Hymenobacter swuensis DY53: one gene and its partner. Each later gene encodes a partner of the first gene's protein in a complex. Links are inferred from orthologs where the notes say so. Each region holds a gene or a part of one and is shown on either strand. Other genes may lie near its edges.

Region 1 (8,147 bases):
ACCGGTCTGCAATACCTGGATGCTACCAGCGGCTTCACCAACGCCTCAAGCCGGGTGCTGGACCGTTGGACGCCCACTAACATGGGCACCGAGGTACCAGTGGCGGGCACCAACCTGTCGGCGTTCAGTAACTACACCCTGCAATCGGGCAACCATATGCGGCTTTCGGCCTTGACGTTCAGCTACAAGGTGTGGGAGAAAGACGCCCGCAACGTGCAGGTGTGGCTGGGCGGTCAGAACCTGCTGGTGCTCTCGAAGTACCGGGGCTACGACCCCAACGTCAGCTCCGCCGGCTCTGACAACCAGCAGGCCGGCCTGGACGTGGGGGCCTATCCGGTGGCGCGCACGTTTCTGGTGGGCGTGCGGGCCACGTTGTAGCTCGGCTGCGTATAGCAGCTGCCGGGAGCCGGAAACTTCTGTTTTGGGCTCCCGGTTGTATACCTTGCCGGCCCATTCGGCCGTTTCCTTCCCGACTTTCCCTGCATGATCCATTTCGAAGAATTCACCCTCGCCAACGGCCTGCGCTGCATCGTCCATGAAGATCACAGCACGCCCATGGCCGTGCTCAATGTGCTTTACAACGTGGGCTCTCGCGACGAAGACCCGGCCCACACCGGCTTCGCCCACCTGTTCGAGCACCTGATGTTCTCGGGCTCCGTGAACATCCCCAGCTACGACGAGCCCCTGCAGCTGGTGGGCGGTGAGAACAACGCCTTTACCTCTCCCGACATCACCAACTATTACCTCACCCTGCCAGCGGCCAACCTGGAAACTGGTTTCTGGCTGGAATCGGATAGGATGCTGAACCTGGCTTTCTCCGAGAACGGACTGGAAGTGCAGCGCAAAGTAGTGGTGGAGGAGTTCAAGCAGAACTACCTGAACCAGCCCTACGGCGACGTCTGGCTGAAGCTGCGGCCCCTGGCCTACCAGCACCATCCCTACCAGTGGGCCACTATCGGCAAGGAGGTAGCGCACATCGAAGACGCCACCATGCAGCAAGTGCGCGACTTTTTTGCCAAGCATTACTCGCCCGCCAATGCCATTCTGGTAGTGGCCGGCGACGTGACGGTGGCCGAAGCCCAGCGGTTGGCCGAAAAGTGGTTCGGACCCATCCCCGGCGGCACCCGCTACAAGCGAAACCTAACCACGGAGCCCCGCCAGGAGGAAGCCCGCTTCCTGGAGATATCGGCCGACGTGCCGATGTCGGCCCTCTACAAGGTGTACCACATGCCCGGCCGGGGCGAACCCGCCTACCACGCCGCCGATTTGCTGTCGGATGTGCTGGGCCGGGGCAAGTCGAGCCGGTTGTACCAGCAGCTGGTAAAAGAGCGGCCGTTGTTTAACTCGCTGTCAGCCTCCGTGATGGGGTCGTTTGAGCCGGGCCTGCTGGTGGTCAGCGGCAAGCTAAACGCGGGCGTCACGCTGGAAGAAGCCGATGCCGCCATCGAAGCCGTGCTGGCCGAAATAAGTGCCGCCGAAATTCCGACCGAAGAGCTGGAAAAGGTCAAGAACCAGGCCGAGGTCAGCATCGTGTTCAGTGAGATTGAACTGCTGAACCGAGCCATGAACTTGGCCTTCAGCAAGCTCCTCGGCGACGCCAACCTGGTAAACCAGGAAAGCGCCAAAGTGCAGGCCGTAACGGCAGCGCAGGTGTTGGCGGCCGCCCAAGAGGTGTTGCGGCCTACCAATTGCAGTACCCTCTACTACCGCGCCCATCCTGTGGCCGAACCAGTGGTAACGGAGGAAGTAGCCGAAGCATAACCGCTACATTCAGCCACAAAAAAGCCCGCCTGGTGAAAACCAGGCGGGCTTTTTTGTATTGTTTTTGCGTTGGCGTCAGCCTACCAGCCGCTGCCGCCGCCACCCCAGCCGTCATCGGCTTTTTTCTTGGGGGCAGCTGCTTTCTTAACCGGCGCGGCGGCTTTTTTGGTAGCCGTAGCACCACCTGCCTTCGTGTCGGCCGAAGCACCAGCGGCACTAGCCGTTTTGGGAGCAGGCGTAGGCTCAACTGCCACCGGAGCAGGTTCGGGCTCGGGAGCTACAATGGGAGCGGGCGCTGGGGTAGGCGGCACCGGGTCAGAGGTGCGCACTGAACGGCGGATGTATGGGGCCAGAGGACGTCCCCGGTAGTCGGTAGTTACGCGGCGCGAAGGAGCGGCCGTAAAGCCCGGGGCCAGGCTGGCCCCGATGGGTTGCATTTCAGGAGCCGGAGCAGCGGCGGCACCGCCGCCAGCCGCCCCACCGCTGGCACCCCATTCGCCACCAGCCGGAGCAGCGGCAGGAGCCGGAGTAGCAGCGGGTTCTGGAGTAGGTGCTACGGCTGCTTTGGGAGCAACGGTTTTGGTAGTAGTAGCTTTTTTAGCCGCTGGCTTTGCGGCCGGTGCCCCCCAGCCATCCGAAGAACCCCAGCCGTCATCAGCTTTCTTCTTCTGGGCCACCGCCGGAGCGGCTATCAGTACGCTGCCTAACAGGAGGAGCGGGAGAATTTGTCGAGTCATGGAACAGAATAATAAGCAGCTTCTTACCGCAAAGGTACGGCACCCCGCGCGGGCCCAAAACCCCCGCCACACATTTTGGCCAAACGTAGCCAGGAGCGGGAAGTTCCCCGCGCTTGCTGAAATGTGGTAATTCTCAAGTGTTCTGCCACTTAAAGGCAACGTTGCCGGGTAATTTTTATTACCTTAGAGGCCACCTTACGGCCTTTCACGCCCCTACGGTTTCCCAGCCGATATGGTAGTAGCAGAGCCCACCGGTTTTTTCACTGCTTTTTTCAGAGGCCGGCCCATGTAGTCGGTGGTTGGTGGGCTGGGCATATTCAGCCGCAATCCGGGCGCCAGCTTCAGGTTTTCCTCGTCGCGGCGGGTACTTCGGTCGTAACGGGCGTAGGCTCCAGAACGGGCTTTGGTGCGTGGACCAGTAGTCCGATGGTAAGCAGTTTTGGTCCGCGCCGTTGGCTTGGTTTGCTGTGTGGCGGCAAGTACATCAGCTACCAGCCAGGCAACGGCCAGTAGCACGAAAGGTAACAATCGGTTTTTCATCAGCAGCGAACTAAACGATTAAAAACAAAAACGTTAGCACTCCTGCATACGACAACTGCCCAACCACGGCTATGCCGGGCGGGCAGTTAGTTCATTCTTCCACCAAGGCATTTTTACCAGCCAGCGGCTACCGTTGAGCTGTCGGCGGGCTGTTGGGAGGTGACGGTGTTGTTCGCGGAGACTTTGCGCAGCGGGCGGCCATTGTAATCGGTGCTTACGCTCCGATACGGAGCCGTATTCATGCCGGGAGCCAGCATCACGCCCGACGACTGCATCATGGGGTCGGTCTGGGCAATTTCCACGGAGCGAGGACGCTTGGATTTGGCTTTAACAACGGGCCGGCCGTGGTAGTCGGTGCTGGTGCCTCGGTACGGCGACGAGCTCATGCCGGGGGCCACCAGCACCCCTGATGACTGCATCATGGGGTCAGCCTCGGGCGCAGCAGTGGCCGTCTGGGCGGCGGGCAGGTCCCAACCTGACACTTCGGGTACAGCCCGCTCGGCCTGCGTATCGCTCCAGCCCCACCCATCATCGGCAGCAGTAGCGGCCGGAGCCACGCTGGTATTGGCAGCTTTGGCAGCCGGCACTTTTTTGCTGGTTTGGGCCTGGGCCTGGGGCGCACTGAAGAAGGCGGCAGCTACGGCTGCGGCAAAGAAAAACCGTTTCATCGGAAGGAAAGTCGAGAAAGTAGATAATACGCCCGGTATAGGCCGGGGCTTCTGCATCGGCCGACTGACGGGTGGCGCCCCACGTTCAGTGCCCTGTGCCGCTTGTATCCGGTTCTTTGCAGCAACCGTACCAATTTCTTTTTCCGGCTGAAAAAACAGAAAACACCGGCCTGTGAAGCCTGAAATACTGTTTTTCTCCTGCCCGACACAATCCGTTATCAACAATGCTCAATCAACTTACCTTTGTGGTATGATGCAGGATACCATTGCCCGCGTACGGGCAGAAATTGAGGCCTACGACCTGACTTCGGCGGAACAGCTCGACCAGTTCCGCATTGCCTACACCGGCCGCAAGGGCCAGCTGGCTGACCTGTTCGATCAGCTCAAAACGGTTCCGCAGGAGGACCGCCGGGCCGTGGGTCAGGAACTCAACCAACTGAAGCAGGCCGCTCAGACGCGCTTCGAGCAGCGCCAGCAGGAGCTGGAAGCGGCCAGCGCCAACGCCCCCGCCGACCCCACGTTCGACTACACCCTGCCCACTGTTCCGCAGGCCCTGGGCACCCGCCACCCACTGAGCCTAGTGCGCGAGGAAATTGTGCGCATCCTGGCCCGCATTGGCTTCAACGTGGCCGAAGGACCGGAAATCGAGGATGACTGGCACAACTTCACAGCCCTCAATTTCCCCGAAAACCACCCCGCCCGCGACATGCAGGACACGTTTTTCGTGCGCCGCGAGGCCGGAGAGCCGGAGTGGGTGCTGCGTACGCACACCAGCCCCGTGCAGGTGCGGGTGATGAAGTCGCAACAGCCGCCTATCCGCAGCATCATGCCGGGTCGGGTGTACCGCAACGAGGCCATTTCCGCCCGCGCCCACATGATGTTCCATCAAGTGGAGGCCCTGTTCATTGATGAAAACGTGAGCTTCGCTGACCTGAAGCAGACCGTGTACTACTTCGTGCAGGAGTTGTTTGGGAGTGATATGGAGGTGCGGTTCCGGCCGTCGTTCTTTCCGTTCACCGAGCCTTCCGCCGAAATCGACATCACCTGCCTGATCTGCAAAGGCAAGGGCTGTAACATCTGCAAAGGCACCGGTTGGGTAGAAATTGGCGGTTGCGGTATGGTAGACCCCGCCGTGCTGGAGCAGTCGGGCATCGACCCGGAGCGGTACTCGGGCTACGCCTGGGGCATGGGCATTGAGCGCATCACCATGCTCAAGTATCAGATCAAAGACCTGCGCCTGTTCACCGAAAATGACACTCGCTTCCTGCGCCAGTTCGAGAGTGCGCAATAAGCCTTTTTTTAGATGAACCCTGTTCCCGTTGGCCTAATGGCCGACGGGAGTTTTTTTGTAGCCATACTGTTCCTGCTTTGCGTTCATGCACAAGGCAATAGGAGCCTCATGGTTTCCTAATACCTACCAGTTGCCCTCAAGCGTTACCCATCTTTAGCTCGCTGCCTTATGCTCCTTTCTCTGGTCCAACGCATTGCTTCTATGTTACTCTTGGTGACTATCAGTGGTCTGCTACCTGCCTGTAACTCATCTGGCGGCGACGCTCAGCCCCAGATTCCGCTGGCCGCAGTCAACGAACAGCTTATCCTCACAGATCAGCAGAACAGTGCTTTGCGTTTTGACAATGGGGCCATTACCATCCGGGGCGGAGTCCGGGGCATTATTGTGGTGCGGCAGAACGCCAGTTCGTACCTGGCCTTTGAGCGTAATTGCCCTTATCAACCCCTAGATACCTGTTCGCGGGTGAAAGTGGAGCCGTTTCTGCGCCTTTATGACCCGTGTTGCAAGTCGCAGTTCAGCTTTACCGGTCAGCCCGAAGCGGGCCCGGCAACCTTACCACTCCGGCGCTACAGCACAGCCCTCTCCGGCAACCTCCTGACAATCACTAACTAGAAAATTAGTCTGAAAATTTTCGAAAGACATGTTTGCAGCTTCCGAAAGTTTGCTCTAATATTGCACCAGCAACGGCAAAACACCGCCGCCATAACCGCTTCCTTAGCTCAGCCGGTTAGAGCATCTGACTGTTAATCAGAGGGTCCCTGGTTCGAGCCCAGGAGGGAGCGCCACAGCTTAGAAAGTCCGCCCCTCCCGGCGGACTTTCTTCGTTTTCAGGCTATTATACGCTCTAGGTTACTCAGCGACGGCAACACATCCTAACGAACCCATAACCGAAACCGGGCTACCCTGCTCCGATAAGGAAGCAGAACAGCCCGGGAGGCAAGTTCTGATGTTACTTTCTTGCTGGAAGTTGAGCAGGTGCTTACTGCTTGACGAACTTCTGGACCTCCAAATAGCCCTTGCCTTCCACACGCACTTGGTAGAACCCCGCAGTCAGGCGCGAAACATCCACGGTGGCAGCGGCTGCCTGCACTGACTGGCGAAGCATCAGCTTGCCCGTGAGCGAGTAGACGGTGGCCGTGGCCTCTGTGGCGCCTGTGGGCAGTGACAGCGTCAGGCGGTCGGTAGCAGGGTTGGGGTAAGGCGTACGGGCAGCAGGGGCGGCCGTGGCCCGGATGGCTGTGACGGTGGTGGAGAAAAGCTCCACGTTATCGAAGTTGCACCAGTTGTTGGCGTTGGCATCCGACCACAGCCCGATTTCGCACTGGCCGTTGGTGACCTGAATTCCGGTAATCTGCACCTGCGCCCAGGTACTGGTAACGGGCAGGTTCACGTTCTTTTCCGCGCCCCCAAAGTTCTTGGCGTAGAGCTGGCAGGCCGTCTGGCCGCCGCTGCTCTGCACCCAGGCCCGGAGCGTGTAGGAGCCATTGGGGAGGCCGGTTTTCACCTGGTAGGTACTGACTTGGTAGGCCGAGCCCAGCCAGTGCGTGAGGCGGTAGGTGCTGGCCTGGCCGCCGGCCTCGGTTTTATCGGCGGCGTAGTTGGCGGTGGTATTGGCCCAGCTGGTCCAGCCGGTGGGCGTCTGGGTGGCAGCGTTGTTGGCTTCAAAGCCGGGGTTAGCCAGCACATTGGTACCGGAGGCCGGCGGGGCCGGGGCGGTGGGCGTCACCAGGAAAGCGTTCATAGCGGCAGTAGGCTTGCCGTCATTGCTCCAGGCGCTGAGCTGGTAGCCGCTGAAGCTGCGGTATCCCTCCGGTTCCCAGTAGAATACGCCTAGGCCCTTACCGTTCGGCACGGCGTACACCGCATTCTGCACGGCCACCAGCATATCGTACACGTTCTGGGGCGCGGCCACGGCGTCGCCGCCTACTTCCGCCACTATCACTTCCTTGCCGTAGCGGCTGGCCATATCGTTGAGGTTGTACTGCAGGCTGCTGATGGATACGGAGTAGTCCTGGTTCAGCCAGAAGGGGTAATACGACATGCCAATGACGTCGTACTTGCCGCCGTTGGCCGTGAGCTGGTCGAAGAACGAGCGGAACCGGGCGTTATCATTGCCCTTATCGAGGTGAATAACAACTTTCGAGGTAGGACTCACGGCTTTCACGGCATCGTAGCCTTTGTTGAGGAGCTGGGTGAGCTGACCGAAGTTGGTAGTACGGCCTTCGGGCCAAAGCATTCCGTTGGGAATTTCATTGCCCACCTGCACCCATTCGGGCGTTACACCGTTGTTTTTCAGGGCCGTTAGCACGCTGGCCGTGTGGTCGTACACGTCGGCTTGGAGCTGGGTGAAGCTGTGGCCGGCCCAGGCGGCTGGCTTGTTCTGCTGACCGGGGTCGGCCCAACTGTCGCTGTAATGAAAGTCAATCATGAGGCGGAAGCCCATGTTTTTGGCCCGGGTGGCCATCGTTACCACTTCGGCGGGGCTGCAGTGCCCGTTCACCCAGTCTACCATCGAGGGGTTCACCCACACCCGAAGCCGGATAGAGTTGATACCCTTGTCTTTGAGAATCTGAAAACAATCCTGGCGTATGCCCTGGTCGTTGTAGAAGTAATAGTTGTTGGCTTCCATTTGCTGGAGCCAGCCCGTATCGGCTCCTTTAGCAAACGTTTGCGCAGATGCTGTCAGGGAGCTGAGAAATAGCAGCAGCCACAGGCCGATACTATGCGCCCACAGCGGAGGACAGCACGATGCAAGTAGAAATGTCTTCATTTTCAGGAAGAAGATATATTGTGAGTGGAAAGCAGGGCGAGAAGAAATGCCAAGTAGGCCGATTGTTGGGATTGGCTGTAAGGCCTTTCAACAACCCCTTAAGGAGCTAGCTAGGCGGCGACACAACGCAAGTTACCACAAACGTTTGTGTCAACAGATTTAAGGACTGTTGACCGGCGTGCAAAACATATCCTGGCGAGCTGGACTCCCACCTGTTGTAATAGGATTTTGTCCTCCCGCCTACCACAATCGATACCGATGAACTACCGTAATCGGTTGCGGAGATTATTCTGTAAAAGTGGCCTTATCAGTCGTTTAACTGGGTGTTGATTGAAATATATTCAGGTTCCGAAGGTGGCATAGTTCCCGCGGTAGCTGTT
Region 2 (5,742 bases), 3.7 Mb from region 1 along the record:
CGACCGCACCAACGGCTTTGCCACCTACGGCGGCGGCCGCTACCTCGACGCACCCCTGCCCGCCGCCGGCGACACGGAAGTAATCCTCGACTTCAACGAGGCCTACAACCCCTACTGCGCCTACGCCGACGGCTTCGCCTGTCCCGTCCCGCCCGCCGACAACCGCCTGACCGTGGAAATCAAGGCCGGGGAAAAAGCCTTCAAGTAGCGGTACGCCGCCAACAACTGTTATTCCTCGCTCCGCTCGGAATGACACACGCGGCTATTTCGGCCCGTTTTCCGCCGCCCCGCCGAATCCGTACCTTTGTAGTCAGTTGGTTGCTCGCGGCCAGTTACCAACACAATCCTGACAACTGACCACGAGCAACCAACTGACAACTCGCAACTCGTAACTGATGAAAATATCCCTCGACTGGCTCCGCACGCTCATTCCTACCGATAAACCCGCCGAGGAGATTGGCAAGCTGCTCACCGGCTCCGGGCTGGAGGTAGAAGGCATTGAGGAGCTGGAAAGTGTGCCCGGCGGCCTGCGCGGCGTGGTGCTGGGCACCGTACTCACCCGCGAAAAGCACCCCGACGCCGACAAGCTCAGCGTTACTACCGTGGACGTGGGCGACGGCACCATCCGCCAGATTGTGTGCGGCGCCCCCAACGTAGCCGCCGGCCAGCGCGTGGTAGTGGCCCTCGACGGGGCCGTGCTGCACCCTTCCGAAGGCGAGCCGTTCAAAATCAAGAAGTCCAAAATCCGGGGCCTGGCCTCCGAGGGCATGATCTGCGCCGAGGACGAAATCGGCTTGGGCCAGTCGCACGCCGGCATTATGGTCCTGACCACCGACCTGCCCAACGGTACGCCTGCCGCCGAGTACTTCGGCTTGGGTTCTGATTCGGTATTCGAAATCGGCCTGACCCCGAACCGCGCCGACGCCGCCTCGCACTACGGCGTGGCCCGCGAGCTGCGCGCCCTGCTGCGCCATCCCTGCCACCTGCCCGATATCAGCGACTTCCACGCCCCGGCGGCGGCCGCGCCCATCAGCGTAACCATCGAAGACGCCGCCGCGGCCCCGCGCTACGCCGGTTTGCTGCTTGAAAACGTGCAAGTAGGCCCCTCGCCCGAGTGGCTGCAGCGCCGCCTGCGCAGCATCGGCCTTTCGCCAATCAATAACGTGGTGGATGTGACCAACTTCGTGCTGCACGAGTTGGGCCAGCCCCTACATGCCTTCGACGCTGACCAGATCAGCGGCAACCAGATACGCGTGAAGCGGGCCGCCGAAGGGGAGAAGTTCACCACCCTCGACGGTACCGAGCGCACTCTGCGCGTTGAGGACTTAGTTATTGCCGATGCCCACGGCACGCCGATGGCGCTGGCGGGCGTGTTTGGGGGCAAAACCTCAGGCGTGAACGAGGCCACTACCCGCGTGTTCCTAGAAAGCGCCTACTTCGCGCCGGCCGTGGTGCGCAAAACCGGCCAGACCCACCAGCTCAAAACCGATGCCTCCTTCCGGTTTGAGCGGGGCACCGACCCCAATATGGTGCTCATGGGATTGAAGCGGGCAGCTTTGCTGTTGCAGGAAGTGGCTGGCGCCACCGTGGCCGCGCCCGTGGTAGACGAGTACCCCGCGCACATCGGCCACGCAGCCGTGCGCCTGCGTCTGCCCCGCGTGGAGAAGCTGGTGGGCCAGTTCATTGCCCCCGAGCGCATCCGCCAGATCCTCACCGACCTCGACATCCTCATCTCGGAAGAGCTGACCGACGAAGCCGGTCACGCCGAGTGGATGCTGTCGGTGCCACCGCATAAAGTGGACGTGACCCGCGAGGCCGATGTGATTGAGGAAATCCTGCGCATCTATGGCTACAACCATGTGGCTTTGCGTCCGCATAACTCGGCTTCTTACCTGGCCCAGTTTCCCAACCCCGACCCCGAAATCATCCGCCAGAATACGGCCCGGCTGCTCAGCGGCCAGGGCTTCTCGGAAATCATTACCAATTCCATCACCAACTCGCTCTACTTCGAGAAGGAAGGGGAGACGGATGAAACACTGGTGCGCCTGCTCAACTTCAATAGCGCCGAGCTGAACGTGATGCGCCCCAGCCTGCTGCCCAGCGGCCTGGAGGTAATCCGCCATAACGTGAACCGCCGCCAGCGCGACCTGAAGCTGTACGAGTTCGGCAAAGCCTACCGCCAGAAGGCCGGCGGCCAGTACGAAGAGCACAACAAGCTGGTCATTTACCTCACCGGCAACACCGCCGCCGAAACCTGGCAGCAGAAGTCGGACAAGAGCAGCTTCCACCAGCTGGCCGGCGCGGTGCAGCAGGTACTAGCCTCGCTGGGCTTCCCGCAGCCTACTTCGCAGCCGGTGCAGCACCCGTACCTAGCCGGCGGCCTCACGCTGCTGGCCCAAAACCAGCCGGTAGCCCAACTGGGCGCGGTATCAACGGCCATCCTGAAGCGCCTCGACGTGAGCCAGCCGGTGTGGTACGCCGAGCTGGACTGGGACTGGCTGATGCGCAAGTACAAAAACGCGCTAGTAGCCCGCGAATTACCCAAGTTCCCGGAAGTGCGCCGCGACCTGTCGTTGGTGGTTGATAAAACCGTGACCTTCGACCAACTCCAGCAGATTGCCCGTCGCACCGAGAAGAAACTCCTGCAGCAGGTGAACGTGTTCGACGTGTACGAGGGCGAGAATCTGGGCCAGGGCAAGAAGTCGTACTCCGTAAGCTTCCTGCTCCAAGACCCCACCCAGACGCTCACCGACCAAGCCATCGACTCCGTGATGAACCGCCTCATCCAGCAGTTCGAGCAGCAGGCCGGCGCTGTAATTCGCAGGTAAATTGGTTTTTGGTTGGTGGTTTTTGGTTATTGGCTTGCTGACCACAGACTACCGTATGTCATTCCGAGCTTGCCGAGGAATCTCGCGTGCTGGCGTTTAGGTTACTATTGCAACATCAGCACGCGAGATTCCTCGGCAAGCTTGGAATGACGTGCTGATAAAAAACCACCAACCAAAAACGAATAACCAAAAACCAAAAAATGGCCTCCACCCAGCAGCTTGCGCAACTCGACCGCCTGGAGCGGCAGGTGACGACCTTAGTGACTGCCTATCAGCAGTTGCGCGAGGAGCTGGCCGATTCGCAAACCACCATTCAGCAGCTGCAGGCCGACGTGCGCGACCGGGAGCGGCAGCTGAAGGATTTCCAGAATCAGGAGAATATCACTAAACTTGTCAATACCATAGCCGGGGAACCGGCCAATGTCAACGAGCTGAAACTTCGCCTCAACGAATACATCCGAGAAATAGATAAGTGCCTTGCCTATTTGAGGGAGTAACCACCACCACCCCAACCCCACCGACCACTGGCTGCTGATGTCCGATTTATCCATCAAAATCCGCGTTGCCGACCGGGATTACCCTATGCGGGTAAGCCCCGAGGACGAGGAACGCCTGCGCCTGGCAGGCCGGCTGCTAAACGAGCGGCTGAAGGAATTTCGGGAACAGTACGGCATTCAGGATAAGCAGGATCTGCTGGCCATGATTGCATTATCAACAATGGCTGACCGCCTCAAGGTCAGCAAGGAAAAGGACGGAACCGATGCGGCCCTGACCGAGCGCCTCGCGCGCTTGGACACGCTGTTGTCGGGAATGGTGCTGGTGTAGCCGAGAGCGGCTTGCCGCAACGCGAAGTAGCAGCCCGAGCAGGGCGGGGTAATCGGCCCCGCTGCCTGCGCGGGCATTGGCGTTTCTACGGAGCTATGGGTTTCTTCCTTCCTTTAACCCCCCTCTATAGCTCATGTCCGAAACTCTTTATATTGTCCTGGCTGCCGTGCTTGCCCTTGTGGTGGGCGTGGTACTAGGGCGCCAGCTGGCTGGTAAAGCCCGGCAGGACCATGAAGCCGACGCCAAAGCCCGCGCCCAGCAGCTGCTGGCCGAGGCCGAAGCCCAGGCCACCCGCACCCGCGACGAGCGGATTCAGCAGTCGAAAGATAAATTCCGCACCCTCAAGCAGGAATTCGAGCAGGAAAGCCGCCGCCAAAAGCAGGCCCTCGATCAGGAGTTGACCGAGCGCCGGGCCGCCGTGGTGGAGCAGGAGCAGAGCATCAAGCAGCTCAGCCTGACCACCCAGAAGCAGCTGGAAACCATTCAGCGTAAGGAAAAAGACCTGGATGCCACCCGCGAAAAAGTGGAGCTGCAGGCCCAGCAGCAGCGCGAGAAGCTGGAAGCCCAGGAGGAAAAGCGCCGCGCTACCCTCGAAAATCAGTTGGCCAAACTGGAGCAGCGCGAGCAGGAAGTAGAGCAGGAGCTGGAGGAAACCCGCCAGAGCCTCAGCGAGAAAATCCAGCTGGTAACCACCCAGCTCGAAACCATTTCGGGCCTCACGGCCGCCGAAGCCCGCGAGCAGCTGGTGGAAAGCCTCAAGAACGAAGCCCAGATCCAGGCCAGCTCCTACATCAAGGACGTGGTGGCCCAGGCCAAGCTCACGGCCACTAAGGACGCCAAGAAAGTAGTGCTGGAAACCATTCAGCGCACCGCCGCCGAGCACGCCATTGAAAACTGCGTGAGCATTTTCAACATCGAGTCGGACGACGTGAAGGGCAAGATCATCGGCCGCGAGGGTCGCAACATCCGGGCCCTGGAAGCCGCTACCGGCGTCGAAATCATCGTGGATGATACGCCCGAGGCCATCATCATTTCAGGCTTTGACCCCGTGCGCCGCGAGGTGGCCCGCCTGAGCCTGCACCTGCTGGTGAAGGACGGCCGGATTCACCCGGCCCGCATCGAGGAGATTGTGGCCAAAACCCGCAAGAACATCGATGAGGAAATCGTGGAAATCGGGGAGAAAACCATCATCGACCTGGGCATTCACGGCCTGCACCCCGAGCTGATCAAGATGGTGGGCCGTATGCGCTTCCGCAGCTCATACGGTCAAAACCTGCTCCAGCATAGCCGCGAAGTGGCTAACCTCTGCGCCACCATGGCCGCTGAAATGGGACTTGACGTGAAAAAAGCCAAGCGAGCTGGCCTGCTCCACGACATCGGGAAAGTAAGCACCGAGGAGCCCGAGCTACCCCACGCCATCCTGGGTATGGAGATGGCCAAGAAGTACAAGGAGCACCCCGACGTGGTCAACGCCATCGGTGCCCACCACGACGAGATGGAAATGACGGCCATGATTTCGCCCCTGGTGCAGGCCTGCGACGCCATTTCTGGCTCGCGTCCCGGTGCCCGCCGCGAGATGATGGAGAGCTATATCAAGCGTCTCAAGCAGCTGGAAGAAACCGCCAACGGCTTCAAGGGCGTCAACCAGTGCTTCGCCATCCAGGCCGGCCGCGAGCTGCGCGTGATGGTAGACGCCGAGAACGTAACCGATGAGCGAGCCCAGGAGTTGAGCTACGAAATCTCGCAGAAAATCGAGAAGGAGATGCAGTATCCCGGCCAGATCAAAATCACCGTTATCCGCGAAATGCGCGCCGTGGCCTACGCCAAGTAGTACGATACTTCCTCAACGTAAAACCGCCCCCGTAGCTTTGGCTGCGGGGGCGGTTTTGCTATTAGGGCTGCAACGTTTGCGCTGCTTGGCAACTCTGGTTTAGTGAGTACTACTAACAAGGAGAATTTATGGATCGATTCATACGCTCTATAACTGTATCAGGCAGTGTGATGGTGATACTAACAGGCTGCTCCTTGTATGCCCCATTACAACCCAGTGCCCCGCTAATTCATATCAAGGGCGAAGCCGAGGTAGTGG

What was found. Proteins that work in one complex are often made in the same cells at the same time.
Region 2: the proteins of pheS (region 1) and pheT are in contact, whole or in part, in a crystal structure (PDB 6P24), measured with the Escherichia coli proteins. The link is inferred for Hymenobacter swuensis DY53 from one-to-one orthologs.

Annotation. Positions count from the first base shown.
Region 1 is NZ_CP007145.1:4,432,227-4,440,373, forward strand. The notes cover bases 3,094-5,978. They hold pheS (phenylalanine--tRNA ligase subunit alpha), read left to right. Parts: upstream 3,094-3,959; coding sequence 3,960-4,997; downstream 4,998-5,978. Other genes in these bases: HSW_RS20365 (hypothetical protein), read right to left, coding at 3,152-3,706; HSW_RS20375 (Rieske (2Fe-2S) protein), read left to right, coding at 5,166-5,609; HSW_RS25010 (glycosyl hydrolase 53 family protein), read right to left, coding at 5,977-5,978. Outside these bases: HSW_RS20345 (SusC/RagA family TonB-linked outer membrane protein), read left to right, coding at 1-378; HSW_RS20350 (M16 family metallopeptidase), read left to right, coding at 484-1,761; HSW_RS20355 (hypothetical protein), read right to left, coding at 1,842-2,498; HSW_RS20360 (hypothetical protein), read right to left, coding at 2,712-3,038; more of HSW_RS25010, read right to left, coding at 5,979-7,767.
Region 2 is NZ_CP007145.1:706,282-712,023, forward strand. The notes cover bases 1-3,111. They hold pheT (phenylalanine--tRNA ligase subunit beta), read left to right. Parts: upstream 1-395; coding sequence 396-2,828; downstream 2,829-3,111. Other genes in these bases: HSW_RS04525 (DUF1684 domain-containing protein), read left to right, coding at 1-208; HSW_RS04535 (hypothetical protein), read left to right, coding at 3,029-3,111. Outside these bases: more of HSW_RS04535, read left to right, coding at 3,112-3,325; HSW_RS04540 (cell division protein ZapA), read left to right, coding at 3,363-3,653; rny (ribonuclease Y), read left to right, coding at 3,787-5,484; HSW_RS04550 (hypothetical protein), read left to right, coding at 5,613-5,742.